Regions from separate parts of the Lysinibacillus sp. KU-BSD001 genome, predicted to be linked through region 1. Evidence: riboswitches for the same ligand, from Rfam matches in the RefSeq annotation. Region 1 holds a riboswitch; each other region holds the start of a gene.

Evidence for each region. A riboswitch is a leader RNA that binds a small molecule or an ion and turns the genes downstream of it on or off. The one in region 1 is predicted to bind S-adenosylmethionine.
Region 2: another riboswitch for S-adenosylmethionine. It lies ahead of AAGS61_RS14520 (methionine ABC transporter ATP-binding protein); the one in region 1 lies ahead of metA (homoserine O-acetyltransferase MetA).
Region 3: another riboswitch for S-adenosylmethionine. It lies ahead of AAGS61_RS20185 (O-acetylhomoserine aminocarboxypropyltransferase/cysteine synthase family protein); the one in region 1 lies ahead of metA (homoserine O-acetyltransferase MetA).

Annotation. Positions count from the first base shown of each region.
Region 1 covers NZ_JBDQZI010000005.1:143,413-153,721, forward strand. Annotated here, with positions in the region: gene chrA (chromate efflux transporter) at 1-574, shown strand, start outside; gene AAGS61_RS09785 (glycerol-3-phosphate acyltransferase) at 768-1,316, shown strand; gene AAGS61_RS09790 (aminotransferase class V-fold PLP-dependent enzyme) at 1,318-2,847, shown strand; gene AAGS61_RS09795 (patatin-like phospholipase family protein) at 2,860-3,714, shown strand; gene AAGS61_RS09800 (3D domain-containing protein) at 3,874-4,431, shown strand; gene AAGS61_RS09805 (hypothetical protein) at 4,544-4,720, shown strand; gene AAGS61_RS09810 (LLM class flavin-dependent oxidoreductase) at 4,725-5,714, shown strand; SAM riboswitch class I at 5,763-5,869, shown strand; gene metA (homoserine O-acetyltransferase MetA) at 6,014-6,952, shown strand; gene AAGS61_RS09820 (amidohydrolase family protein) at 7,020-7,763, opposite strand; gene AAGS61_RS09825 (hypothetical protein) at 8,333-8,683, opposite strand; gene AAGS61_RS09830 (YczE/YyaS/YitT family protein) at 8,745-9,374, opposite strand.
Region 2 covers NZ_JBDQZI010000010.1:72,290-82,598, reverse strand. Annotated here, with positions in the region: gene AAGS61_RS14545 (acyl-CoA dehydrogenase family protein) at 1-1,710, shown strand, start outside; gene AAGS61_RS14540 (arsenate reductase family protein) at 1,925-2,281, shown strand; gene gcvH (glycine cleavage system protein GcvH) at 2,359-2,739, shown strand; gene AAGS61_RS14530 (hypothetical protein) at 2,804-3,127, shown strand; gene AAGS61_RS14525 (thioredoxin family protein) at 3,137-3,442, shown strand; SAM riboswitch class I at 3,499-3,602, shown strand; gene AAGS61_RS14520 (methionine ABC transporter ATP-binding protein) at 3,686-4,711, shown strand; gene AAGS61_RS14515 (methionine ABC transporter permease) at 4,704-5,372, shown strand; gene AAGS61_RS14510 (MetQ/NlpA family ABC transporter substrate-binding protein) at 5,438-6,295, shown strand; gene AAGS61_RS14505 (LysR family transcriptional regulator) at 6,409-7,311, opposite strand; gene gltB (glutamate synthase large subunit) at 7,431-10,309, shown strand, end outside.
Region 3 covers NZ_JBDQZI010000024.1:17,571-27,879, forward strand. Annotated here, with positions in the region: gene AAGS61_RS20160 (hypothetical protein) at 1-136, shown strand, start outside; gene AAGS61_RS20165 (hypothetical protein) at 187-597, opposite strand; gene AAGS61_RS20170 (hypothetical protein) at 723-1,160, opposite strand; gene nfsA (oxygen-insensitive NADPH nitroreductase) at 1,286-2,023, opposite strand; gene AAGS61_RS20180 (SLC13 family permease) at 2,090-3,619, opposite strand; SAM riboswitch class I at 3,928-4,037, shown strand; gene AAGS61_RS20185 (O-acetylhomoserine aminocarboxypropyltransferase/cysteine synthase family protein) at 4,196-5,491, shown strand; gene AAGS61_RS20190 (hypothetical protein) at 5,694-6,083, shown strand; gene AAGS61_RS20195 (homoserine dehydrogenase) at 6,375-7,361, shown strand; gene AAGS61_RS20200 (hypothetical protein) at 7,499-7,687, shown strand; gene AAGS61_RS20205 (DNA-binding protein) at 7,793-8,023, opposite strand; gene AAGS61_RS20210 (MMPL family transporter) at 8,133-10,229, shown strand; gene AAGS61_RS20215 (response regulator transcription factor) at 10,262-10,309, shown strand, end outside.

The DNA of each region.
Region 1 (10,309 bases):
ACTCGTACTATTTTTTGTATTACTCATCGTGCTTCCTTTTTTAAATAGCATACTAAATATAGAAGCACTCGTATGGTTCGAGAAGTTTTATACGGCTGGGGCGCTCGTATTTGGTGGAGGTCATGTTGTACTCCCGTTATTAGAAGCGCAGTTTGTTCATAGTGGACTTATGTCGTTAGAATCCTTTTTAACAGGCTATGGGGCAACACAAGCGGTGCCAGGTCCACTATTTACATTTGCAGCGTATATTGGCATGGTATTAGGCGGAGTAGGTGGTGCTTTCTGGGCAATATTTGCGATCTTTTTACCCGCATTTTTACTTATACTCGGTGCTTATCCATTTTGGGTATCGTTAAGTCAGCATCCAAAGCTGCGCGGTGCCATCGCTGGGATGAATGCCGCGGTAGTAGGTATTTTAACAGCTGCCTTCTTTACACCGATTGTATCAGGAACAATTAGCAATGTATGGGATGCTGTCTTTGCGATCATTTTGTTCATATTACTAATGAAATGGCAAGTAAAGCCATATATTATTGTAATCATCGGAATTGTCATCGGAATTGTATTTTATTAAAAGTATGTAAAGCTATCCATTCATGCTATTTTAGTATGAGTGGTTTTTTAATCGGTAGTGTAGAGTAAACTTTGGGAACTCATAAAGTCATCATGACGTATATAATAGTATAGAAGGCAATAAATGGGGGACTGTCGAAAACTTTCGGCATCTCCCATTTTGTCTAGGAAAATGATTTCGGGTAGGTGACATGTTGCTTATTTATTATTTAGTTATTAGTTATTTAATCGGTACATTTATGACCGCTTATTTCGTTGGTAAATGGAAAGGAATTAACCTACAACAAGCAAATACAGGCAATTTAGGTGCTCGTAATGCAGGGCGCACATTAGGAAAAACAGCCTTCTTGCTCACTGTTATTGGCGATGGATTAAAAGGGGTTCTCGTTGTATGTTTAGGACGCTATCTCGGTTTTGAAGATGTATGGATTACAGCGGGGATGTTGTTTGTTGTACTCGGTCATCTATACCCGTTTTGGTTAAAGTTTAAAGGGGGAAAGGGAATTGCGACGGGTATTGGTGCTTTACTTACCTTTTCACCGATTCTCCTGTTAGCGCTAATCGCTGGTTTTGTTGTTTCATTACCGTTTACAAAAAGTTTAACGATTAGCATGGTAATTGGTTTTATGACATATAGCATCTATATAGTAGCAACGGGAAAATTTGACCTTTTTATACTCGTTGCGATATTGGCATTACTGACATTTGAGCACCGTCACAACCTAATAGAAAGAGTGAAATAATATGTACTGGACAAAAATCGCGACAACAGAAAAAGAATTTGAGCAAATCGCTAGGTTGAATTACGAAACGTTCGTTGAGGAAATTCCGCAGCACAAGGAAAATGATACACACCGCCTTGTCGATCGCTTTCATCATGAAAATACATACATCATTGTTTACAAAGAAGCAGAGCTTGTAGGAATGGTTGCCTTTCGTGCTATCCGCCCATTTTCGCTCGATGAAAAAATAGGGCCTGTAGAGCACCATTTACCAAAAGAACTTTGTCGTCATCTATGTGAGTTACGGTTACTGGCTGTCAAAAAAGAGCATCGCAACGGTCGCGTCATGCTCAAGTTGTTTAAAGCACTGTATGCCTACTTTTACGAGCAAGATTTTTCTGCTTGTGTGATTTCAGGCACTACACGGGAAGAAAAAATGTATAAGCAAATTGGCTTTACACAATTTGCACCCACTGTTGGACCAAAAGAAGCACAGTACTTGCCAATGGTACTGACAAAGGAGGCGATTCATACATTCCGCCACCGTATGTTAAAAGAGTTGAAAACATTTTACCCTGGTCCTGTGAAACAAACGACGGCTATTTCCCACACGGAACTATCACATCGTAGTATGGATGCGACAATGTTATATCAAAATGTCCAACGACAGCTATTAGCGCTTGCCGATAGCCGGTTTGTAGCAACAATTGTTGGTTCAGGAACCGCAGCAAACGAGGTGATGCTAGGCGCTGTAAAAGCAACTTGTCCGAATGAGCCAGGACTTGTGCTGAGCAACGGGGAATTTGGTGAAAGATTAATGCAACAGGCGAGGAACTGGCAGCTGTCCTTTACGGAGAAATGCTACAAGTGGGGAGAGGCATTTAATCTTGAAGAACTTGAGCACATTATAAAAGAACATGATATAAAATGGCTTGCCTTTGTACACGGCGAAACATCTACTGGCACATTAAATCCTTTCAATGAGCTCACTTTACTTTGCCAAAAATACGATGTAAAGCTTTGTGTGGATTGCATCAGCTCCTTTGGTACACATCCGTTCTCATTACAGGATGTCTTTTGTGCAACAGCTGTGAGTGGGAAGGCAATTGGTGCACTGAGCGGTCTTGCCTTTGTCTTTTATAATGAAGCGCCTATTGCTAGCGATCATATCCCTTGCTATGTCAACCTTTCTACGTACCATGAAAAAATGCCGTTTACAGTTCCAGCATACTTATTAGTAAATACATTTGCAGCACTTGAACAATATCCAGCCCGTTTTGAAGCATTACAAAATCGTCTTGAATCAGTGCTTACTTCTCCGATTTATAAGCACTCCGGCTTGCAAACATGGCACTATCCAATTATCGTTACATTTGTAGAGATGGAAGATTTTTATACGTGTACACAGTTAAATGATTTTGCTTTGCACGGTGCGAGTCGTTACTTAAAACAGCGAGGGCTTGTCCAATTAAGTATTATTCAGCCAACATTTGAAAAAGATTTTGCGGCACTAGTACAATTATTTTCGCACTATAAGAAACTAATAGGATAGAAGGTGACTTTTGTGTCTCAAGTACAAGATGCAAGCCTTATTTTAGAGGGCGGGACATTTCGAACATTATTTACAGCAGGTGTACTCGATGCGTTTATCGATGAAAAAATGAAATTGCCATACATCGTTGCCATTTCAGCAGGTGCGATTAACGCCTGTTCCTACGTAGCGGAGCAAAAGGAGCGTACATTACGCGTTCTTTCTACGTATAGACATGATAAGCGCTATATGGGCATTGGTAATTTCCTGAAAGAGCGTAGTTATTTTGGGCTCGATTTTGCGTATAATGTGTTACCTAATCAGCTCGATCTATTTGATTGGGAGACGTATCGTACTTTTGATGGTCAGCTTGAGTTTGGGGTCACAAATGCTTACACAGGAGAAGTGGAGTACATGGACGCACTGACAATGGATACACAGTGTACGATGTTACGGGCAACATGTGCACTTCCGATTTTATTTCCAGAGATCAAATTGAATGATGTGCCGTATTATGATGGCGGTTTAGCTGACCCGATTCCTGTGAAGCGAGCAGAGGAGCATGGTTTCAATAAGCATATTTTCGTGCTTACGCGACCTAAAGGCTACCGGAAAGAAATGGATCGTAAAAGTAAATGGGTGATGAAATTATTTGCTCGGAAGTATCCAGCGCTAGCTCAAGCAATGGCACATCGGGCAGAACGGTATAATGCGACTTTAGAATATGTGGAGTCACTCGAAGCAACGGGACAAGCATTTATATTTCGACCTGATTATGCGCTAAATAGTTTTGAAAAAGATATTACTATCATGCGTAAAACGTATCAAATGGGTTACGAACAAACAATGAAGCGTTATGAAGAGTTAACCAAATTTATGCAAAAATAACCTAACATTTTGATGTCCGTTTCGTTACAAACGGGCATTTTTGTTTGTTTTCAGTAATATTTCTGTAACGGAAACAGCTTTGATTTGTAACAAGCATGAAATCTAAAATGGTTAAGATTATATTGTATGGAAAAACTTTAATCATAGTGGAGGTAATTCATGCGCAAACAAAGTATCTTGTCTTTACTAGGGGTCTTACTTTTAAGTATGACATTGTTTGTAACATCGGCTGATGCGGCAACACACAAAGTACAAAAGGGCGATACGTTATACGGTTTAGCAAAAAAATACGACACAACAGTAAACACACTAAAATCTTTAAATAATTTATCGAGCGATATAATCAGAGTAGATGAAGTACTAACGATTTCTGAAGAATCGAAATCAAATACAACAGCTAAAACAGATGTACAGGATGAAAAAGAAGTGAAAACATTGGAGGTAACAGCAACAGCATTTACGGCCAGTTGTCGTGGCTGTTCAGGCGTTACTAGTACAGGTATTAATTTGAAGAAAAATCCCGATGCGAAAGTCATTGCAGTTGATCCAAAGGTCATTCCACTTGGGACAAAAGTGTGGGTGGAAGGCTACGGTGAAGCGGTTGCAGGGGATACAGGTGGTGCGATTAAAGGCAATAAAATCGATGTCTTTATGCCAACAAAGGATAAAGCGTATAGTTGGGGACGGCGCACCGTCACCGTGAAAATTTTAGAATGATGAAATAGGCCATTCTCTTAAGTGGGGATGGCTTTTTTAGTTGCTATCGTATTTAAAATCCGTAACAATAGAAATACTAGAAAGGAGCTGAGTAGAACTGAAAGCGGGTTCTTTGATACATAATATAGTGGGGATTGGCTTAATTGTTGTCAGCCTTTTACAAGCGGTAAATTATTGGGATGAAAGTTTACCGAAATCTATTTTTTATCTTGTTTTTGCGGGTGTCATCGGCTGGCTCATGTTATTTGTAACGAAAAAACGGAAAGAAATTGAGCGAGAAAAAGGGTGAGGACATGGAAAAACTAAAGCTGCCTATTTCGGTATTAGATTTAGTACCTGTACTAGAAGGACAAACGGCACATGAAGCCTTTATAAGGGCGCGTGATTTGGCACAGCATGTAGATGCGTTAGGTTACAACCGTTATTGGCTAGCGGAGCATCATAACAGCCGCGCTATCGCAAGCTCCGCTACAGCGGTAGGGATTGGCTATATTGCAGAAGCAACAAAGCATATCCGTGTCGGCTCAGGTGGTGTAATGCTACCAAACCATGTACCGCTTATCGTAGCAGAACAGTTTGGTACATTAAATGCGATGTATCCAGGACGTATCGACTTAGGTCTTGGTCGCGCACCTGGAACGGATCCGTTTACCGCTCGAGCACTTCGTCGGAATATAGCTGGGGAGGATTTTGAAGAAAATTTACTGGAACTACAGCATTATTTAAGTGACGCTAAAGAGACAGATACAATTTGCGCTTACCCAGGTTTTGGTGACAATATTCCGATGTGGATTTTAGGGTCTAGTCTGTTCAGTGCGGAGCTCGCTGCTCGACGTGGCTTGCCATATGCATTTGCTTCTCATTTTGCACCAGATTTCTTGACACGGGCCATCAAGCTTTATCGGGAGCAATTTACACCGAGTGAATATTGTGAAAAACCGTATGTACTAGCATGTGTCAATGCGATTGTAGCGGATACTGATGAAGAAGCACACTACTTAGCGACAACTTTCTATCAATTCTTTTTATCTATTATTCGACGCGACCATCAGCTATTGAAGCCACCAGTGGAAAATATGGATGCGATTTGGTCACCTTTTGAACGTGACGCAGTGATGCAACAACGACAATACACATATATTGGTAGTAAAGAAACGGTAGCCAAGCAGTTAAAGTTGTTTATTGAAGAAACAGGCGTAGATGAAATCATGTTTAGCGCCTCTATTTTTGATAATGAAGAGCGGAAACACTCGTTTACATGCCTACGAGAAATTTTTGATTGAATTGTTGAAATATTCTAATTCGCGTGATACAATTTATCTAATTTAATAATCTTATCAAGAGAAGCAGAGGGACATGGCCCGATGAAGCTTCAGCAACCTCTAGTCATACTAGAAAGGTGCTACTTCCAGCAAGGACTTTCCTTGAAAGATAAGAGCGAGCGTCTAATACCCTCTCATTCTTATTTGCTGGAATGAGAGGTTTTTTGCGTCGATAGGAAAGTTTTAAGAAAGGACATCATCTATACCTATTGTAGTGTAGATATGTTTTTTCTAATTTCATAGAAATGGGGGATACGAGTATGCCGATTAACATACCGAAAAAATTACCAGCTGGAGATTTACTACGAGAAGAGAAAATCTTCATCATGGAGGAAGACCGCGCCCGCACGCAACAAATTCGACCACTAAACATTTTAGTTTGCAATTTAATGCCAGAAAAAGAGAAAACAGAATTGCAATTACTACGTTTACTAGGAAATACACCACTTCAAGTGAATGTGACATTTTTAAATACAGCGACATATGAATCAAAAAATGTATCGAAATCGCATTTACAGCTTTTTTATAAAACATTTGATGAGGTGAAACATCGTCGATTTGATGGCATGATCATTACAGGTGCACCTGTAGAACGGATGGAATTTGAAGAAGTTATTTATTGGCAGGAAATCGCAACGATTATGAACTGGGCGAAAGTCAATGTGACATCGATTATGTACATTTGTTGGGGAGCACAAGCAGCCTTGTATCATCACTTTGGGATCGGGAAATTTGAGCTACCGAAAAAATGCTCAGGTGTGTATTCACATGTTATTACAGACTTAACGGTTGACTTAGTGCGTGGGTTTAGCGACGAATACGTAGCACCACATTCCCGCCATACATCTGTTTCGATTGATGAAGTGCGTAATCATAGTGATTTAAAACTGTTAAGCTATTCTGATGATGCGGGTGTATTTATTGTCCAATCTAAAGATAATAAACACATTATGATTACAGGTCACTTAGAGTACGATGCAACGACATTACGCGATGAATATGTACGCGACATCGCCAAGGACGATAATGTTGAGATGCCGGTGAATTATTTCCCGGAGAACGATCCACTAAAAGAGCCTAAAAACACATGGCGTGCACACTCACACTTACTGTTCTACAATTGGCTTAACTACTACGTATACCAAGAAACACCGTACAAATGGGACTTCGTTGAAGAAAATATTGAGTTTCATATTTAACACAAACCGCATGATTGGGAATTACTCGTCATGCGGTTTTTTACGTTTAGTAGAAGGAATCTGCACTTTAATCAAAATACCATTTAACCGCATTGGAGTATAAAATTTTATCGGTAGCTTGTTCATCGAATAGCTGTTGGATTAGTTCAATATCTGAATACTCAAAAGGTCTTTTTGCTCGTGTAGAGGGTAAATCTGTCCCGAACATCAGCGCATCTGGATTCACTTCATAAATCGATTTTAAGGCATTCGTGACATTTAAGTCTACGCGACCAAAACCAGTAGCTTTGACGTACACCCCTTTATCCACTAGCTTTAGTAAATGTGGCAGTCCTTCTTCCGATAATCCTAAATGGTCGATTGATATGGCCGGTAATGTTTCAATCGTTGTTGCAATTTCAGGTAACTCTTTTGCATCCATATAAAGTTCACTATGCCACCCTACTAAATCATAAACCCTTCTAGCGAAGTAATCCAACTTCGATAAGTCTTCTGAACCGCCTCTTTTAATGTTGAAGCGTAATGCCTTTACACCGTTTGCATGTAAATGAAGTATTTCTTGATCCGTCACTGAAAAAGGTAATTGTGTGACGCCGCAAAATGTGGGCCCCATTTTTTGGAGCGCTGCTAATAAATACTGTTGGTCAAATCCTTGGAATGAACCCGACACAATAGCGCCACCTAATACATTGAAATGAGCTGTTTCATCCTGATAATCTTCAACAACATAACTAGGAGGCAAATAGCCTTGGTTTTCGGTAATCGGAAAGTCAAAATCAATAATATGAAAATGTGCATCAAAAATTCGCATAACAATACCCCTTTCTTTTCCTTAACATATCAAAGAAGGTGTATAAAGAAAATTACGGGTTATTAATGCAAGTGCATTAATATATCTTATCGAATGAACTGAAACATATTCATTTCATAATATAGAGATAAGCATGAAAAATTTTTAAAAAGGATGATGAATATTTCGGTAGTGAGCACAGTTTTGTCTCTTCGTCAAGGAAGAATGCCTGACAGCTTGGATGATTCCTTAGACATTGATCGCTGGGAGAATGACGGGGGGAGCTGTCCGAGGACAAGGTATAGCCGCGGTCATGACTGAAAAGTTGGGAGGAGCTTGAGCTAAAGAGGGAGGCGAGCAGTCTCTCTCTTTCAAAGAGGTTCTGGCTATTTCAAAAAAACGATACAATCTATGCTATACTCAAGTAGTACAGAAGGGGGATACATATGACAACTTCATTTTTAATTATTTTCCCAGTTGCATTTGCCGTTTTTGTTGTGGCGTCTGCATTTGCATTTTATAAATTCCGCCACTTTTTCTCCCGTGAACAATAAAAGAAGGTAGCACTCACTTTTGAGGCTACCTTCTTTTTATATTAGTTTTGTAAGTAAAGCTTGGGCAGGTGCAGCGTCTGCTTCGCCATTGTTTGCTGCTTTCATCAGCAATTTACGGAACTGATTTTTCATCTCTGCTGTTAGTGCGTCCTTATCAAACAGATCAAATTTACATTTATGAAGGGGGATCGTATCGGATTCACTAAATCCATCCTCGTAAAATAAATTCCACGTGATGTACTCGCCGTCATCATCGATACCAACAGAGCAAGTAAGTAAAAAGCTTTCAGCGGTTCCTTCCGCTACTACTTCCTCATAAAAATCTTCATCGTCCAGTAATTGGTCCTCTAACTGCTCATAAGCTGTTGTTGTTGTAATCGTAATCATCTTTTCAACTCCTCTGTTTGCATTATAACAGGGGATGTAGATTTTCACCTAGTTTAACTAATTAGTTATAAACAGAGCTTTCCGTACCAGTTGCAGCGTAAAATAACTTTTCGTTTACTTTCAGTGCCCATTGCACAATCGGACCGAGTCCAAAAGACATAATGATCGTGCCGATTCCAATCGGACCACCAAGTAAGAAGCCTGTAATCGCTACTATGATTTCCATCGTCGTACGAGCTCGACCGACACTCCAGCCAAGCTTATGTGAGAGGAGTAACATTAATGCATCACGTGGGCCAATCCCTAAGTTTGCTACAATATACATGCCACAACCGAAGCCAAGCAGTAATAGACCGATACAAAAAGCAATTAATTGCGGGAAGAACCCGTTTAGCGTCGGTAACATGGCATTGAAAATATCAATGAAAATACCAGCTAAAAACATATCTAAAAATGTCCCGATTTTCGGTAATCGTTTCATAAACACGGAGTCAATCGTTAAAATGATTAAACCAATGATAATCGACCATGTCCCAATCGTTAAACCGAACGTATCTGCCAGCCCGATATGGAGTACATCCCAAGAGCCAACCCCCAGCGATTTCGCTTTAATCGTTAATGTTATGCCAAATGATAATAGAAGTATCCCCAGTAAAAAAAATGCACTGCGCCAATAAATATGTCTTTCCATCGTATCCCTCTATTTCTCTGTTGTACAAATGATTCTAAGATGCCACACATTATTATAGCGAAAGAAGGGGGGAAACCGCTTTTTTCTGCTAATTCCCAAAATAAAGACTTTATTCTTCAACACGCTATATTGGTGGGGCGTCAGATTTATGTGGATTTATAACGGGAAGTAAAGAAATATCCCCGAACGACGCTTTGGAAATAGTATTGTTTAACTTGTGTTCAACAATCGGGAAACGCAACCTTTTATTATGAAATAAGTCAGATTACACAATGAAGTATTATCAGTTTATTACTTTGTATTTTTAGCTATGGAATATCAAAGATGTAAATGGAGTCCGTCAGATTTATGCGGATTTACAACGGTAAGTAAAAAAAATATTCCCAACGACGCTTTGGTAACTTTATATTTGCAAATTCAGTTATACTTTTATAAACGGGGGTGACTATGTTGAAAAATAGTAAACTGATTCTTTCCTTTACATTAGTATTTACAGGAATTATATTTACCAGTTCTATATTGGTAGCTTCTGCTAGTTATATCAATAACAAGGAAATCAATTCTTTGACAAACAAATGCTATCAAAATAATGGGGTACCTACTTTAGACATTAACAACGAACTTACAAACAATTACTCTTTTGAATGCAACAAAATTCAATTTAATTAATTCAGAAAAACTTATATGTTTATACAAATCCATACAAGATAACGTTCCGAAATCAAAGTTTGGAACTACACCAAAAAAGCTACGAATCCTTGTGAAATCAACGGTTTCGTGGCTTTTCCTATGAACATTATTTATACAGCTTTTTATGTAGGAAGCGCAAATACTGGATACATCGATATATACACGATTATGGCTTGCCTTTTAATATGCATAAAATGGTTTATATTTCTTAGCGTTATCAATCCGCATTTACCCCTATTGGAAAT
Region 2 (10,309 bases), on a different contig from region 1:
ACACCAGAGGATTTCACGGATGAGCAAAAAATGATTGCGCAAACAACGACTGATTATGTACAAAATGAAGTGTTACCAGTAGTGGAAAACTTAGAAAATCATGAGTTTGAGCATTCGGTACGTTTATTAAAAACAGCAGGGGAATTAGGACTACTCGCTGCCGATGTGCCAGAAGAATATGAGGGTCTAGGTCTAGACAAAATTTCTTCAGCGTTAATCGCTGAAAAAATGTCTGTCGCTGGTGGTTTCTCTATTACGCACGGTGCACATGTAGGAATCGGTTCTTTACCAATCGTATTATTCGGTAACGAAGAGCAAAAATCAAAATACCTTCCGAAATTAGCTTCTGGTGAGTTAATTGCTGCGTATGCCCTAACAGAACCAGGTTCAGGTTCAGATGCATTAGGTGCAAAAACAACTGCGAAGTTAAATGAAGCAGGAACACACTATGTATTAAATGGTGAAAAACAATGGATTACAAACGCAGGCTTTGCAGATGTATTCGTTGTGTACGCTAAAATCGATGGGGAAAAATTCACTGCCTTTATCGTAGAAAGAGCGTTCCCAGGCGTTTCTGTCGGCGCGGAAGAGAAGAAGATGGGCATTAAATCATCCTCTACTCGTACATTAATTTTAGAAGATGCACAAGTGCCGGTAGAAAATTTACTTGGTGAAGTCGGTCGTGGTCACGTCATTGCATTTAACATTTTAAACATCGGTCGTTATAAGCTTGGTATAGGTACTGTTGGTGGAGCGAAGCGTGCACTGGAGCTTGCTATTCAATATACGAACCAACGCCAACAATTCAAAACGCCAATTTCTAGCTTCAACTTAACGAAAGAAAAATTAGCGACAATGGCAGCACATTTATATGCGTCTGAGTCATTAAATTATCGTACAGTAGGGTACTTCGAAGATACGCTTAACCAACTATCAGAAGAAGAGCAAAAAAATGGTGTAGCCATTGCAGCAGCTGTCGCTGAGTATGCAATCGAATGTTCAATCGCCAAAGTGTTTGGCACTGAAACATTGGATTATATCGCGGACGAAGCAGTACAATTACACGGCGGTTATGGTTTCATGGCTGAATATGAAGTAGAACGTATTTACCGTGATTCACGTATAAATCGTATTTTCGAGGGGACAAATGAAATTAACCGCATGATCGTACCGGGTACATTTATGAAGAAAGCGTTAAAAGGTGAGTTACCGCTTCTTCAAGTAGCGCAAAACCTACAAAGTGAACTGCTCATGATGATGCCAGAAGAGCTTGAAGATGCGCCGTTAGCACAAGAAAAATATCTTGTGAAGAACGCGAAGAAAATCGCAATTCTTGCAGCAGGTACAGCAGCGCAGGCGTTCGGTGCAAAATTAGATCAAGAGCAAGAGCTACTTGTAAACATTGCAAACATTGCGAACCAGTTATACGCGATGGAATCAGCAGTTATACGTACGCAAAAGGCAATTGAACGCGAAGGTGTAGAAAAAGCAGCGCAAAAAATCCTTTACACACAAATCTTCTGTCAAGAAGCGTTTGCCATTATTGAAGCAGAAGCAAAAGATACATTACTTGCTTCAGTAGAAGGCGACAATGGTCGTATGATGTTGTCAGCTCTTCGTAAATTAACACGCAATAGCCCTTACAACTTAATTCCGAAAAAACGCGAAGCAGCAGCAAAACTGATTGAAGCTGAAAAGTACGTAGTGTAAGGTATAAAATCCGGATGCTAAAAACATCCGGATTTTTATTGATTTGAACAGTTTACAATTCGTTTTGTCGCTCTTTGCTACATATGAATATGATAATAGAGCGGGGGACGCTTCATTTACTGGAGCGAGGCATGTCGTTTAGTTCTTTTTTTAGCATTCGGCTAGGAAATCTTATACAATAGAAGAGAAGATAACAATAAAAGGAGCTACATACATGCCATTAAAATTTATTCAATATCCAAAATGTACGACATGTAAAAAGGCACAAAAATGGCTAGAAGAAAACAATGTCGCTTACGAATCTATACACATTGTTGAACAAACGCCAACACAGCAACAATTAACAGAACTCTATAAGAAAAGTGGCCTTCCACTAAAGAAGTTTTTCAATACTTCAGGGAACAAGTATAAAGAACTAGGCTTAAAGGATAAATTAGCAAATATGTCCGAAGAAGAGCAATTAGCTTTGCTTGCATCTGATGGGATGTTAATTAAACGTCCAGTTGTGACAGATGGTGAAAAAGTTACGCTTGGTTTCAAGGAGTCTGACTTCTCAGAAACGTGGAAATAGGCTGATTACAACCTTGTTTTTACTACTGAAATATGTCAAACTGAAAGAGATTTATACATTTTGTTGGAGGGATTTTCATGAGTATTCCTAAAGATTTACGCTACACAAAAGAACACGAATGGGTAAAAATCGAAGGCAATAAAGTACGCGTTGGTATTACGGATTTTGCACAAAACGAACTTGGTGATATTGTATTCGTTGAGCTACCAGAAGTAGGCGATACAGTAACAATTAACGAACCGTTCGGTAGTGTAGAGTCAGTAAAAACAGTTTCTGAATTATATTCACCAGTATCTGGTACAGTAGTAGAAGCAAACGACGAATTATCAGATAACCCAGAATTCGTTAATGAATCTCCATACGAAAATGCTTGGATGATTGTGGTTGAACTTTCAAATGAAGCAGAAGTGGAAGAATTATTAACTGCAGAAGCATACGAAGAGTTTATTTCTGAATAATACAAAGAAGCGCCTGAATCTAGTATGGATTTTGGCGTTTTTTTCGACGTAGGGGGAGAATTGAATGATTGAAAAGTGTATAATCGTAGAGGGTCGCTCTGATAAATTAAAAATCACACCCCTTCTTGCTGAGCAAGTATTGATTTTGTGTACAAATGGCACAATCGACGAAGAAGCATTAATCGATTTACTTGAACCATACGAAGATATTGAGCTATTTACCTTTTTTGATCGCGATAAATCAGGGGATTATTTAAGAAAAATTATGCGCCGAACATATAGCGAGGCTGTGCAACTTGAATTACCTGTGCCATTTAATGGTGTAGCCGAGGCACCAAGTAGTGTCGTGCGTGATATTTTACAAGCGGCTAAATTCAAAGTGAAATAGGATGAGCAGATGGAAGACTGGACAAAAGAACAGTGGCAGCAAATCATAAACGAAAAAGAGATGGCCGCTTTTTATTTATATACACCGATGTGCGGTACATGTGCTGTTGCATCTAAAATGTTAAATGTGGTGGAAGAGTTACTGCCCACATTACCCCTTGGTAAAGCAAATTTAAATTATATGGAAGACCTAGCATATGACTATGAAATTGAAAGTGTGCCGTGTTTAGTAATCGTTAAAAACGGTAAAATTGTCCAAAAAGTGTACGCATTTCAATCCGTACTAAATTTGTATGAAATGTTAAAAAACAATTGACGGACAATTAATAGTCATGGTACATTTACATGCATAAAATAAATTTTATAACGTTACTCTTATAAAGAGCGGTGGAGGGAAGTGCCCTATGAAGCCCGGCAACCATCACAATTGTGAAAAGGTGCCAAGTCACTCAAAGTTTTGCTTTGAAAGATGAGAGAGCGGTTAACGTATAAATTGTGCGAAAACCTTTCTGCTTGTCTATATTAGTAGGAAGGTTTTTTCATGTAGAAGGAGTTTATTATGATTGAGTTAAGTAATATAACAAAGGTTTACAAGACCAAAAATGGTGAACTAAAAGCTGTTGACAATGTAAACTTAGCGATTGAGAAAGGCGAAATATACGGCATTATTGGCTATAGTGGTGCTGGTAAAAGTACGATGATTCGCCTGTTGAATGGTTTAGAAAAGCCAACAACAGGTTCGGTAGTGGTGAATGGTGAAGAAATTTCGGCGATTTCAGGCAATAAGCTACGTGCAGCGCGTCAAAAGATTAGCATGATTTTCCAACATTTTAATCTTCTATGGTCGCGTACAGTGGAAGAAAATATTGCGTTCCCATTAGAAATTGCAGGTGTACCAAAGGATGAGCGCGCAAAGCGTGTGGCAGAGTTAATCGATTTAGTTGGTCTTGCAGGGCGTGACAAAGCGTACCCTTCACAACTATCAGGTGGTCAAAAGCAACGTGTCGGCATTGCACGAGCGCTTGCCAACAATCCGGAAGTATTGCTTTGTGATGAGGCGACATCTGCACTTGACCCAGAAACAACGGATTCGATTTTAGAGCTGTTATTAGATATTAATAAGCGACTTGGTTTAACGATTGTATTGATTACACACGAAATGCATGTTATCCGCAAAATTTGTCATCGTGTCGCTGTCATGGAAGCTGGAAAGGTAGTAGAGGCTGGCGAAGTATTAAACGTCTTCCAAAACCCACAAGCCCCAATTACAAAAAAATTCGTTTCACAAGTGTCCGGTACAAATGAAACAAAAGAATCGATTGAGCAAATTTTAGCCAACTACCCTACAGGGAAGCTTGTGAAAGTGACATTTGTAGGACAAGCAACCGAACAGCCGGTCATTTCGCAAGTCATTAAAGAATACGGCGTCGATGTGAATATTGTACATGGTTCGATTTCACATACAACAAGTGGTCCATACGGGACATTGGTTGTGCATATTGATGGCACAGAAGAGCAAGTGCAACAAGCACTAAACATATTATCGCAGCATGAGATTCAGACGGAGGTGATTGAACATGCTTAGTCAATTATTTCCGAATGTAAAATGGGAAACGATGTATGAGGCAACATACCAAACGATTTACATGACAGCCATTTCAACAGTTATTACGCTTATTTTAGGGTTAGCCATTGGGGTTTTATTATTTTTAACGAGTCCGAATCAAATGTGGGCAAATAAAATCGTTCATTTTTTAACGGGGTCATTGGTGAATATTTTCCGTTCGATTCCGTTTATCGTCTTGATTATTTTATTAATTCCATTTACGAAGTTTTTAGTTGGCACAATTCGTGGCACGAACGCAGCGCTCCCTGCATTAATCATTGGGGCTGCACCATTTTACGCACGTATGGTATTAATTGCGTTACGTGAAATCGACAAAGGCGTTATTGAAGCAGCTCGTTCAATGGGGGCTAAAACATCCACGATTATTGTTAAAGTGCTTATTCCAGAAAGTTTACCAGCACTGATTTCAGGGATTACCGTAACAGCTGTTGCGCTTGTTGGTTACACAGCGATGGCAGGGATTATCGGAGCAGGCGGTTTAGGGAACTTGGCGTTTATCGAAGGGTTCCAGCGTAGTCGTGATGACGTAGTGTTGATGTCAACGATTATTATTTTAGTAATTGTATTTGTGATTCAATGGATTGGCGATGCGATTACAGCACGTACAGACAAGCGATAAGGTAGTATCGGCAACAGCCGTTTTTATAAAAAGACATATAAGATAAAGAAAAGGGGTTTCAACACATGAAAAAGTATTTATCATTATTAGCAGTACCATCATTAGCACTTGCATTAGGAGCTTGCGGTTCTGATGACGAAAAACCAACAAATGATACAGCAACAAATGATGCTGGGGAAACAGCAGAAGATACAAAAATTGTTGTTGGTGCTTCAAATGGTTTACATGAATTAATTTTAAAAGAAGCAGAGCCGATTTTAGAAGAAGAGGGTATCGATTTAGAGATTAAGCCATATCAAGACTATATTATGCCAAACCAAGATTTAGAGTCAGGTGATCTTGATGCGAACTATTTCCAACATATCCCTTATTTAGAGCTTGAAATCGCAGAAAAGGGCTATGATTTCGTAAATGCTGGTGGGATTCATATTGAGCCAATCGGTATCTACTCTCAAAAATATAAATCATTAGACGAGCTACCAGATGGAGCTACAATTATCATCTCAAACTCAGTATCTGACCAAGGTCGTATTCTTCAATTATTAGAAGCACAAGGATTAATCACATTAAAAGAGGATATCGACAAAACAGCTGCAACGATCGATGATATTGTAGACAATCCGAAAAAATTAGTAATTGATGCAAGCTCTGCACCTGAATTATTAGTAACATACTATGAAGAAGGTGAAGGAGATGCAGTAGTTATCAACTCTAACTTTGCAATCGATGCTGGGATCAATCCACTTGAAGATTCAATCGCAATCGAAGGTTCTGAGTCTCCATATGTAAACGTCATCGCAGTTCGTAGCGAAGACAAAGACAGTGAAGCAATTGCTCGCTTAGTAGAAGTACTACGTTCTGAACCAATTCAAGAATTCATTCTTGAAGAGTGGGGCGGCGCAGTCGTACCTGTATCTGAATAATAAAATGATTTATCCCGAGGTTAATATCAAAACCTCGGGATTTTTTGTCGTAAATTGCGTTTTTCTAAGCGCAGTTCGCTAATATTTCCTAGGAAATCACCCTACGTACGTCATTATTGAAATTGTGTTAAACGAGAGAAGAAGTTTGTAACAAATTGTAGAAATACTTGTTCAGATGGAGCGAGTTCTCGGTTCGTTGGGGAAATGACACCAACTGTTCGACGGATTACAGGTAATGCGATTGGGACTTTTACGGTAAAGCGTGGTGTCGAGTCAGATAAGGAGCTTTCAGGTAATAACGTCACGCCGATACCTGCTGCCACTAACCCTTTTAATGCGTCCATATCTTCTCCTTCAGATGTAATCTTTGGGACAAAACCGGCTGATTTACATGCTTCCACAGCTACTTTATGCAAAATATACCCTTCTGGGAATAAAACAAAATTTTCGTTACGTAAATCTACTAAGTTAAGACGCTCGTTTTTGGCAAGGGGGTGATTTGCTGGTAATAGTGCATGGATATTCTCACTAAACAGAATGGTTGGCGTAATCGCTTCATCTTTTGGCGGAAGCGGACCTAAAAAAGCTAAATTTAATTCTCGATTTTTGACAGCCTCGATTAAAAATTTATACGAACCTTGTCGCAAATGAAAAGATACATCGGGATATTCCTTTTTAAAGGCAGAAATGACTGTTGGCAATACATAACTTGCTAAACTTGTCGGGAAACCGATTTTGATTGTTCCTTTTGCTGGATCTAAGTATTCTTCCACTTGCTTTGCAGCAAAGTCAATTGCCTTCAACGCGGTAATTGCATGTTCTAAAAAAATTTTACCGATTGGTGTTAATTTAACATTGCGCCCAATTCGTTCGAAAAGCGGTGTTCCTAGTTCATCTTCTAAATTTGCGATTTGTCGGCTAATCGCTGACTGTGCTACGTGAAGATAGTCTGCTGCTTCTGAAATATGTTCTCGTTCAGCTACCTCTACAAAGTAGCGTAATTGCCTTAATTCCAACGCTTTCACCTCATTTATCGAAATATTAGATTGATTCCATCCAAACTATATATTGTTTATATTATTTCGAAAACTTTAAAATGTAAATACGTTAGTGAAAGATTTGGGGGGAATTTATTATGACTTTTCATCAATATCCACAACCACAGGGCCTGTATTCGCCACAATTTGAACATGATGCGTGCGGTATTGGGATGTACGCAAATTTTAAAGGGAAGCCATCACATGATATCGTAAAAAACGGTTTAGAAATGTTATGTCGCTTAGAGCACCGTGCCGGACGTGGCGGAGACGGAAAAACAGGTGACGGAGCAGGGATTATGGTACAAATCCCTCATGCCTTTTTTAAATCGAACTGTCCAGACATGCATTTACCAGAAAAAGGTGAATATGCTGTAGGGCAATTATTTTTTACAGACAAAGAGCAAGAACGTACGGCCATTGAAGAAAAAATGAATGAGCTGATCGCACAAGAAGGTCAACGTTTAATTGGTTGGCGCTGGGCCCCGACAAACAAACAAAACTTAAGTGCGATTGCCAAATCTTCTGCACCGGTTGTACGCCAAGTATTTGTACGCAACGAAGCAGGAGAACGTTTAGCCTTTGAACGTAAATTATACGTCATCCGTAAACAGTTAGAGCACTGGGCAGAGGCACAGGGCTATGAGTTATATATGCCAAGTTTGTCAAGTGAGACAATGGTATTTAAGGGCTTACTTGCGCCAGAGGAAGTAAGTGACTTCTATCAAGATTTGCAAGATCCTAGCTTTGTATCGGCTTTTGCGCTTGTTCACTCCCGTTATTCTACCAATACATTCCCTTCTTGGAAACGTGCACACCCAAATCGTTATATTATCCATAACGGTGAAATTAATACACTACGCGGTAATATTAACTGGATGCGTGCACGTGAGCAACAGTTTGTATCGGAAGCATTCGGTGAAGATTTACAAAAAATCTTGCCGATTATTGATACAACAGGATCTGATTCATCGATGTTGGATAATGCATTTGAGTTTTTTGTATTAGCAGGTCGTACACCTGCACATGCAGCGATGATGTTAATTCCAGAGCCATGGACAGAAAACCCACGTCTGGAGAAAGACCGTAAAGCATTCTATCAATATCATGCGAGTTTAATGGAGCCATGGGACGGTCCGACAGCCATTTGCTTCACGGATGGTAAACAAATCGGTGCCATTTTAGATCGAAATGGCTTACGTCCAGGGCGCCTATATGTAACAAAAGACGACCATGTTATTTTCTCTTCTGAAACGGGCGTTGTCGATGTTCCAGAAGAAGACGTTGTATTAAAAGACCGTTTAAGCCCAGGTCGTATGCTGTTAATTGACCTTGAGCAAGGCAAAATCATTTCAGATGATGAGCTAAAGGCAGAAATGGTCGCAAAAGAGCCCTATCAACAATGGCTTGAAGATAATATGTTAAAGCTGAAAACTGAAAAAGAGCAGCCAGTCGTGCTGAATGATTTAACGCTGCGTCAAAAAATCTATGGCTACACATTTGAAGATGTGCAAAAATATATCGTTCCGTTAGCAAAAGACGGAAAAGATCCGCTCGGTTCGATGGGGAATGATACACCACTCGCTGTGTTATCCGATCGGCCACAATCATTATTTCATTACTTTAAGCAATTATTTGCACAAGTAACAAATCCACCGATTGACTCGATTCGTGAGCATGTTGTGACGTCCACAATGACCTTACTTGGCAAGGAAGGAAATTTACTTCACCCAAGTGCAGAAAATGCGCGACGTATTATTTTAGATACACCAATCTTAACAAACAGTGAGTATAAACAATTAGTAGCCAACGAAGAGAAGGGCTTCCGATCGGCGGCCATCTCACTTCAATATACAGAAAATATTGAAAATGAATTGAATCGTATACGACAAGAAGCTGTTCAAGCCATTACAGCAGGTAAAACGTTATTAATACTTTGTGATCATGTTGAAGATCCAGCAACACCGACAGTCCCTGTACTACTAGCGGCTAGTAGCTTACATCAATTTTTAGTGCGTGAAGGTTTGCGAACGAAAGTAAGCCTTATTGTTAATAGCGCGGAAGCACGTGAAGTGCATCATTTCGCTGCATTGATTGGCTTTGGGGTTGATGCCATTCATCCGTATTTAGCTTATGCGACAATCGCAGAGGCCATTGAAAAAGGGAATTTAACACTGGATTATCAAACAGCAGTGAAAAAATTTCGTCAAGGTGGTGCAGACGGTGTTGTCAAAGTCATGTCGAAAATGGGCATTTCGACAGTACAGTCATACCGCGGTGCACAAGTATTTGAAGCGGTTGGCATTGGGAAGGAAGTCATCGAGGAACATTTTACAGGAACAGCGTCGCAAATTGATGGGATCGACTTAGCCACAATCGGTGAAGAGGCAAAACGTCGTCATGCAAGTGCTGTAAAATCATTGCGAGCAGAGTTAGAATCAGGCTCTGACTTCCAGTGGCGAGCAGACGGAGAGCATCACGCGTTTAATCCAAAAACAATTCATACATTACAATGGGCCACACGTAAAAATGATTACGGTTTATATCGTATGTTCGCAGAAATGGCAAATGAAGAACGTATTGGCTTCTTACGTAACTTATTTGATCTCAAAAAAGCGGAGAAAAAAATACCTTTAGAAGAAGTAGAGTCAGTAGAATCGATTGTCAAACGCTTTAAATCAGGGGCGATGTCATTTGGTTCTTTATCAAAAGAAGCGCATGAGACACTTGCCATTGCGATGAATCGTTTAGGTGCTCGTTCAAACTCTGGTGAGGGTGGAGAAGATCCAACACGCTTCACGCCAGAAGCAAACGGGGATAGCAAACGCTCTGCTATTAAACAAATTGCATCAGGTCGCTTCGGTGTAAAATCGCATTACTTAGTAAATGCAGATGAGCTGCAAATTAAGATGGCACAGGGCGCTAAACCAGGTGAAGGTGGGCAATTACCAGGGAACAAAGTATATCCATGGGTGGC
Region 3 (10,309 bases), on a different contig from region 1:
TGTTGTCAGCACAGAAGCAGTACCACTTGCGATTTATATCGAGACAGGGGATACAGTGAAAATAGTATACTATGCAACAGGTGAGCAATTCTTACCTGTAAAAACAATGATGATTGATGATTTACCGGGACAATAAAACAAAAGGCGTGGGGAAATTTCCTGCGCCTTTCTCTTTTATTTATATGATTATTGCTCATTTTGCATTTCGATATAGGCATACATTTGTGCTTGGCGCTTGCTGACCATCTCATCTGAATACGGTTTGTATTCGTTGAACAGTTGCTGGATATTTGAAAAGATTTGCCGTTCATTTATAAATAAAGACGAGGACTCTTGTTCGAAAATGTATTCTAAATGAATGAGCTGAATGAGTGCGACTTCAGGACTTTCAAAATTATAGGTAAACTTAATATTCCATAGTGATGTATACGAAATATACTGTTCAGCATAATTCGTTGCGTGTATATATTGGTTTAGGCTAATCTGTTTAGCGATGATTTTATGTAATTGGGCAAGCTCTGTATTAATTTCTACCATCACTTTCAGTAAGGATCTTGCGCCTTGTGGTGAGTGAGTTTTAGATGACGTCCAAACCATAAATATTCCCTCACTTTCTATAGTTACTATTGTAGCAAAGTGGAGATAGGGAACAATGGACAAAAGAATGAGGTTTTCGCTATCAATAATCGAAAACTAAATTTCTTCCCCTTGCTAAAGTCATATTATTCTTTCATATTGGCAGACAATTGTTCAATAATATAATGTAACATTGCTTGTCGACGACGTTCAATATGGTCTTCTTTAAATGGCTTTAATGCTAAAAAAGCTTCTTCCTGCTCTTTTAAAATGGCACGTTCATTTTTAAATTTTTCTACAGGTTCTTGTTCAAAAATGTAGTGTAGGTGGAAGATTTGTAGTAAAGCGACTTCAGGGCTCTCCAAATTAACAACAAACTTTAGATTCCATACAGATGTATGAGAAATGTATTGGTGAATATATTCGGTTGCGAATTTGTATTGTTCTAAATCAATCTGTGGCATAATCGCTTGATGCACTTTTGACAGTGCGATATTAATATCTGCGATACATAAATAGTATTTACGTACACCACGTAAATGCTGCTTCTCCAAAGATTTAGCAACATGTTTATTTGTATACATAAGAAAAGTCCTTTCTACTTAAAAAGTAACGTATTACTATTTTATCAAAACAACTAATAGAAATGAACTGTAAAAAAACAGAGTTAACGGGACTTCTGTCTCTGTTCACTCTGTGGATGTTTATATTATTGCCATGTAAAGCCTTTAGATGCTAAAAATTCTTTCATGTGTGGACGTTTTTGGTCGATTAAGAAATCGGCCATTTGTTTTGTCCAGTTCGCCATTTTTTGGTTGGAAGAGCGAGAAGCGTAGTAAGCTTCCATTGTCGCATCGTACTCATCTAGTAACGTATCGTATTGTACTGTGTTATAGCTATTTTCGTGAAGTACAGCAGCAACTGGTAAACGTGGTTTTGTTTCATTGCGTTTTGTCGGTTGACCAATCGTCATCGCAAATAATGGGAAGACATACTCTGGTAGGTCAAATAGTTCGCTAATTTCAGCCGGGTTTGTACGTGCACCGCCAATATAGCAAATACCGTAACCTTCAGATTCGGCAGCTACAACAAAGTTTTGGGCAAACAACGAAACGTCTGCGACACCCACTAATAGATTTTCTGCCGAGTCTGCTACGATCTCCACCCCATGCTTTTGGCCCGCTACTTGAAGGCGTTTAAAATCGACACAGAATAAAAATGAAGCGCCTGCTGTTTTGAATTGGAAGTCATTTTTCGATAACTCCCCAAGCTTTTGTTTTTTCTCTTCATCTGTTACCCAAATGACGCTATATGCTTGTACAAAATGTGAGCTCGCTGCCATTTGTGCTGTTTCAATTAATTCAATGACCTTTTCACGTGAAATCTCTTCGCCTGTATATTTGCGTACAGAGGAATGGCTACGTAAAAGTGCTTGTGTTGAATTCATCGGAAACTCCCCCTTATGTAAAAAATCGGGCTTAAAGGAAACCCATTAAGCCCATCTTATAATATTTTATGATAGTAAGCCAATCCATTTCCAATAAGTCGCACTAAATAGTAGGACAAGTAAATAGCCGAAGATTGTTAAAGGAATACCAGATTTTAAGAAATCTTTCGTTGTAAATGCACCAGTCCCATAAGCTAACATATTTTGTGGTGCACTAATTGGTAGTAAGAAGCCGAAGCTAATGACGAATTGTTGTATTAATACGAACCCAACTTGGTCTATATCTAATGTAATGGTTGTTGCTAACGCAATAAATACTGGAATGAGTGCGGATGCTAAGCTTGTGGCACTCGCAAAACCAAGATGAATGAGAATATTAAAGGCGGTTACTAGCGCAATTGTGGCTAAAATCGGCATCGAATTAAGGCCAAGTGAACCAAAGACTGCATCCGATAACCATTGAGCCCCTTGTGTAGTTAATAATACAGTACCAAGTGCAATCCCTACAGCGAATACAATAATTGTTCCCCACGGAATAAGTTTTTCAACTTGCTCCCAAGTGTATACCCCTATTTTCGGTGCTAATAATAGAGCGATGGCGACAATTGTGACAGTCGTTGTATCAAACGGATGGACGATCCCTTCCGTTGCCCATAAAAATAATAGTGCTATGGAGATCATGATTAAACGAATTTCTTCTCCTTTTAACGGTCCAAGGTCTGCTAATTGTTTTTTAATGACTTCTTTCCCGCCATCAATCTGGTCCGTTTCTGGCTTAATTAACATATTCATAATGAAAAACAGTGCAATGGACATAAGGATGGAGAAGGGGGCAGCATACAAGAACCAAGCGCCCCATGAAATATCGATGCCAAATTGTTCTTGGATAAATCCAATGGCCACCATATTTTGAGCAGCTCCGGTTTTAATCCCGATATTCCAAATCGAAACGGCTTGTACGGCCGTAATGACAAGTAATGCACCAAGGCGTGAATTTTTCTCTAGACCGAATGCTGCCACCATGCCGAGTAAAATCGGGACAACAGCCCCTGCACGAGCAGTGGCACTTGGTACGAAGAAGGCTAAAATGATGGATACTAAAATCGCCCCAAAAACAATGGCTTTTGTTTTTGTTCCAAGAAGAGATAAAACCCATAACGCCAACCGTTTATGTAAGTTTGTTGCCTGCATAGCAGCAGCTAAAAATAGGGCGGCTGCCACAAGCGCGACAGCGGAGCTACTAAAGCCACCAAGGGCAAGCTTTAAAGCATCTTTTGTGCCTAATACTACAGTTGGGTCTGCGATGGATGGCGCAAAGCCAAGTAAAAGGGCGATTAATCCAATAATCATCGCAGAGCTGACGGGATAAGAAACGGCTTCTGTTACCCATAAAATAACAGCCAATGCTAAAATGGCAAGTCCACGTTGCCCTGCTATAGGTAACTCCCCGTTGTTCGGTAACAACGTAATCATAATTAGTGCTGCAAATGCAAGTCCAATCCAGAGCGGTTTTAAATTCCGTTTGTTTGTTTCTTTCGGTTCTATGACCACGGTTTGTACAGAAGGTGTTGATTTTGAAGCTGGTAATTTTCCCATCATGCCACACTCCTTTTAATAGATGTTTATAATACTTAACAACTGACATCAGGCTGTTAAGTATTATATTAGAAATGTATTTAACTTCTTTAGGCATCATTTTAATGCTGACTTTACAATGCCTATACATTCCTAATTGTTATGTTGATTATAACGTTTCTATATGAATATACTGTTAAAAATTAGTTAATTAATAGTTTTGTAGGAGAGTATAAAACAATAATTTCAGAAAATTTTAAATTAATAGTTGACGAATCGGATTTAATTGTTTTATACTGTGAAACAACAGATGGAACATGAATCATATACTCTTATCGAGAGAGGCGGAGGGACTAGGCCCTGTGATGCCCAGCAACCAGTAACAACTTACTAAGGTGCTAATTCCTACAGATTCGAATCGGGATCTGAAAGATAAGGGGAGGAAAACTTGCTCATTCGCAGCCCTCTTCTTATTTTGAGAAGAGGGCTTTTTGTACTCATTTGTATAAAAAGCAACTTCCAAATTAAGAGGGGTTACGTTTTCGAAATCCTCCTCAACCGATTATCCATCGATTATATTTTAGGAGGAATTTACTCATGTCACAAAAACCAGAAACGTTATTATTACACGGCGGTCAAAAGCCAGACCCTGTCACAGGCGCAATCGCTGTACCTATTTACCGCACAACGGCATATGCCTTTAAAGACACTGCTCATGCGCAACGTCTTTTCGCTTTAGAAGAGGCAGGAAACATTTATTCACGTATTATGAACCCAACAGTTGGCGTATTTGAAGAACGTATTGCTTTAATTGAAAAAGGGACAGCTGCAGTAGGGCTTTCATCTGGTTCCGCTGCGATTGCATTCTCAATTTTAAATATTGCAGGTACAGGAGATAACATTGTAGCAGCAGGTTCGCTTTACGGCGGCACATACAATTTATTCGCGAACACACTGCCTCGCTACGGCATTACAACGACATTCGTAGACGAAAGTGATCCAGAAAACTTCCGTAAAGCTATTAATGAAAACACAAAAGCATTATATGCAGAAACAGTAGGGAATCCGTCTTTAAATATTTTAGATATCGAAGCAGTAGCAAATATTGCACATGAGCATGGCTTACCATTAATCATTGACAATACATTCCCATCGCCATATGGCTCAAATCCGATTGACTTTGGTGCCGATGTTGTGGTCCATTCCGCTACAAAATGGATTGGTGGTCACGGTACGACAATTGGTGGCGTAGTCGTCGATGCAGGGAAATTTGACTGGACGCAAGGTCGCTTCCCAGGATTTACAGAACCAGACACAAGCTACCACGGCTTACGCTATGGTATTGATGTACCAAATGCAGCATTCGCAACAAAATTACGTGTGCAATTATTACGTGATTTCGGGCCGACATTATCAGCAGACGCTGCCTTTAACTTCATTCAAGGGCTAGAAACGCTTCATTTGCGTGTGGCTCGTCACAATGAAAATGCAACAAAAGTAGGGGAGTACTTAAAGAACCACCCATTCGTGGAAAAAGTAAATTACCCAGGCTTTGAAGACTTCCCATCACATGATGCGGCGAAGAAATATTTAAAGCATGGTTACGGCTCGATGCTTACATTTGAATTAAAAGGCGGTCGTGATGCAGGTCGCGAATTCATCGATAGTGTAGAACTACTATCGCACGTAGCAAACGTTGGAGATGCACGTTCATTAGTGATTCACCCAGCGTCTACTACACATCAACAATTATCAGCAGAGCAATTACAAGTAGCGGGTGTATCAGAGGGACTCATTCGTCTTTCAATCGGCTTAGAAAATGTAGAAGATATCATTGCTGACTTAGACCAAGCTTTAGCCAAATCACAAGCTCAAGCAGGTGCACAAGTTTAAAATATAACCATTAGTTCTAAATAAATAGCCTCATGCGGCAAAGGGAGGTGGTGACACTCGTATCATTTCACGAGGAAGCCACCTTTACTTCAAAATTTAAAACCTAGTAATTTTATAAACATTATTGACAATTGAGTTTCGGTGTATTAATATAAGGTTAAAGATAAAACCAACTAAAATTGTAGGAAAAGGAGTGTTGAAAATGGGCAATGTTTACAGTGCGCAAAACGTCGCAGCATATGTTGTATACGAATTAAATGAAGTACATGCTTTCGTAAATCAAATTTCAATCCAATATTTATTAGAGCGTGTCGATGCGATGTGGAAAAAAGCGTTCGGACATAGCGCATTTTCAGAAGCTACACACGACCTTGAAACAACGGGCTATATTGTAAAGGAAGTATACGATGCATATCAGGAGTACGGAACAAATCATATTAGTTTGCCAGCAAAGGAATGGTTTTTAAAGTTTGGTGAATTCCAGCTTGTCCATCGTACATACGGAGTACCGCCATTTACGAAAAAAGAAGAGATTATCGTAAAGAAAGTACTAGATCGTTATCGCCATTCTTATGCAGATGTTGCCGTGTAGTGTATAAAATATATGCTTTTGAAAAGTCCCCTTACTTTTCAAAGCTTTAAAGAAAGCATCCAGAATCTAGGATGCTTTTTCTATTTATTTATAGAAGAAACTTTAATTGTGTCGGAATTTTGAAAGGTTTACGACAATGTCAGGTGTTTGTGTACATTTTAAAAAAACAATTGTTCATCTAGAGAAGATTTTTCTTGTTTTCATATAGGATATACGATAAAATTTTCCTATGTTAAATTTTTAGAATAATTTGTTTATATAGATTTCTTACGGATTTTGGAGGAGACATTTATGGCAGTAATCAAGGCGGCCATCTTAGGTTTTGGCACAGTAGGTCAGGGGATTTACCATATTTTAAATGAAAAGCGTGAAGAACTACGTGAAAAGCTAGGCGTAGAACTAGAAGTAGCGAAAATTGTAGTGCGTGATACGTCAAGAGAACGTGTACCAGGAACGCAGCATTTATTAACAGATAATATTGATGATGTATTCGCAGAAAAAGGGATGCAAGTTGTATTCGAGGCAATCGTGAATGAAGAACCTGCATTCTCTTATTTACAACGTGCGATTGAACATAAATGCCATGTCATTACGGCAAATAAAGTGATGTTTGCCAAGCGTGGGATAGAACTACAAGAGCTAGCGAAAAAGAACGGTGTATTCGTAGGCTATGAGGCAACGGTTGCAGGTGGCGTACCTATTATTAAAACAATGAAAAATATTTTACTAGTGAACGATGTAAGCCGTATTCAAGGCATTTTAAATGGGACGACGAACTATATGTTAACAAAAATGCGTCAAGAAGGTTGGAGCTACGATCAAGCATTAGCAGAAGCACAGCGCCTAGGCTATGCAGAAGCAGATCCATTTAATGACGTATCAGGTCAGGACGCATTTAAAAAATTAATGATCCTATCCGATCTGGCATTTGGGGAACAGCCAGCGTGGTCAGAGGTAGAAGTCATTGGTATTGATACATTAACACTGGATGATATTAAAGCCGCAAATGAAAAAGGTTTACGTTATCGCCACGTGGCAGAGGTTGAGAAAAATGCAGAGGGTCAAATTATTGGAAAAGTAGCACCGATGCTCGTAAATGCAGAACATCCATTATTCCCAATTGATGATGTATTCAATGCGGTGTCGATGGAGACAAATTATATCGGGACGTTAACGGTAACAGGCCCAGGTGCAGGGATGTATCCAACAGCTTCCGTTATGGTGGAAGATTATGCCGAAATTATTGGTAAACGTGCTGGATTTGTTGTATCGATTTAATTTACAGCGCCTTCCGTTATAGGAGGGCGTTTTTTGTGTGAAAAGTGTAAGTTGTCAAACAGGCTAACTTGCGTGATTTTGTAAAAAGTGAGGAATGAGCATAAAAAAAGCCAAAAGGGATACTTTAATAAATGGAGGTGAGCCTTTTGGCAAAAGAAAAAAAGAAGAAAAATGGATTAGATCGTGAAGAATACGGGTATGGTTTGGATATTAGTGCCGATGACTTAGGTGTCATTGGACAAAATAATCAAGCGAAAAAACAAAATGATAATGAAAATAAAGACAAGCCAGAAAATAAAAATAATCCTTCTATTTTAAATGAATAACATTGTACAAGTACTGCAGATTGAACATAGCTGTAGTACTTTTTTTTGGTATTCAAAACGAGAAAGATCCCGCCTACGCAGGATCTTTTTTACGTATAGGTTTAGTTAATCTTCGTCTTTCACATCAATATCTTCTGGAATCGGTGTATTACGCCAAATTTCAATTTCTTGTTTGATCCGTTCAAGTTGTTCGTGGTACGTGTCAAATTGGCGGCTGTTTACTAAAAACTGCTCACCGTCATGTACGGCTTTAATGCGGCCATTGTAAATGTATTGTAAGATTTGATACTCGGGCATCCCAATATCTTTGGCGGTTTCCTCGACTGTTTTGTACATTTGGATGACCTCCGTTTTTAATTTAATTATACCACGGCTAGTTTATATTGAATTTATATTCGTCCGCTATGATGTAAAACGTAGTATTTTCCATAGAGGAGGAAATGAAGTGAATAAGCTATTACATCCCATTACAGATTGGGTTGCTACAAAGCGTGGTATGTGGACGACCATTATCGTCTGGTTAGTATTAATGGTAGGGCTAAGTGCAGGCCCGAAGCTAGGGGACTATAAAGTATCAAACTTTCAATCGCTGCCGGACGAGGCGGAAGCGATTATTGCTGAGCAAAAATCAGAGGCATTATTCCCAAATGATCAAGGGACACCAGGGATACTTGTTTTTCATAATGAAAACGGGGAAGTGAATGTAGATGAAGTGAAGCAAATTTTGAATGCGATACTTGCGGAAAATATTGAAGGTGTCGATACGATCATTGATATTTCTACATTACCCCCGCAAGCATTAGCAGGTTTTACGTCAGAAGACAAATCAACTATGATTGTCCCAATGAATTTACAGGCAGGTCTTGGCAATGCAGAGTATGCTGAAATTAATGATCATGCTTCTACGATTGGAAATGACGTCGCAAAAGAGTTACAGACAGATTTTTATATTACAGGTCCAGCTGGGATTGCTGGTGATACAATTAAACTATTTGAAGCGGCAGACTTCAAATTACTATTTGCGACAATCATTATTATTTTAGTACTACTAATTGTAATTTATCGATCACCACTACTAGCATTTATTCCACTATTTGCGACAGTTGTTGTGTACCAAGTAGTCAATCAAATCATTGCACTGATGGGTGCTGGTGGGCTAGAAATTAACAACTCGACGACATCGATTATGAGCATTTTACTTTTTGCGGCGGTAATCGATTATTCATTATTTGTATTCTCACGTTACCGAGAAGAGCTAAATCATTATGAAGATAAGTATGAAGCGATGAAGCATGCGATGCGTGCAACAGGGGAACCGGTTGTATTTGCAGGTGGTACGGTTTTAGCTGCGATGCTTGTATTATTTTTCGCGGATTTCCGTGATTACCAAAACTTCGCTCCGATTTTTGGGACGGCGATGTTTATTATTATGTTCGCTTCTGTCACATTAGTACCGGCGCTATTTACGTTATTTGGTCGAAAAGCATTTTGGCCAAAAGTACCGAAATATGGTGAGCACCGAGAAGTAAAACATGGTTTATGGGGCCCCGTTGCTAAGTTTGTTGTCAATAAGCCAGGGCTTTCAGGTGGGATTGTAGCGATCTTTATGTTCATTACGGCGTTCAATGTATTTAATTTAGAATACGAGTTCGATACAGTGAAAAAATTCCCGGAAGAATTACCTTCTCGTATAGGATATGAGATTGTAGAATCAAAGTTTGATAAAGGGGAGCTAGCGCCAACTACAATTATCCTAGAAAGTGATCAAGTATTAACAGAAGCAGATATCGTGGCATTTACAGAGCGGCTGACAAGCTATGAAGAAATTAGCTCCGTGCGCCTATCTGCTACAACAGCAGATGAAACAGCCGCAAAATTTAGTGTTGCGCTAGCATTAAATCCGTATTCAATCGAAGCAATCGACTTTATGCAGGAGCTTCGTGCACATACGGAAGCGATGATGGATGACATCGATGTGGCAGCCGACGTGTATTATAGCGGGATCACGATGAAATTAGTAGATGAACGAGAGGTAAATAACCGCGATATTATTAAAATTGTATTGCTTGAAACGGTACTGATTTTAGCTTTATTATTTGCTTTAACTCGCTCATGGAAGATGCCAATTTATATGATGGCAACGATTTTAATTTCGTATGTATCTGCATTAGGATTAGGGATTTTCTTAGTCGATGTATTATTTGGTTATGATGCGATTAGTACCCGTGTACCTGTGTATGCATTTATTTTCTTAGTTGCGCTTGGTATTGATTACAATATTATTTTAGTCTCACGTTTCTTAGAAGAACGGAAGCAGATGAAAGTGAAGGATGCACTTGAAGTTGCGATTCGTAATACAGGTGGCGTGATTTCATCCGCCGGTGTGATTTTAGCGGCGACGTTTGCGGCACTAACAACGATGCCGATTGCTGATTTATTTATTTTTGGTTTTATGGTGGCAGTAGGCATTTTAATTGATACATTTTTAGTTCGGGGCATGTTATTACCATCTTTAATCTTATTTTTTGAAAAAGATAAGTAAACCTCTCATACTTTAACGGATGGAGGGATTGTATGCGAGTTTTAGTCGTTGATGATGATGCGGATATTTTACAGCTAGTT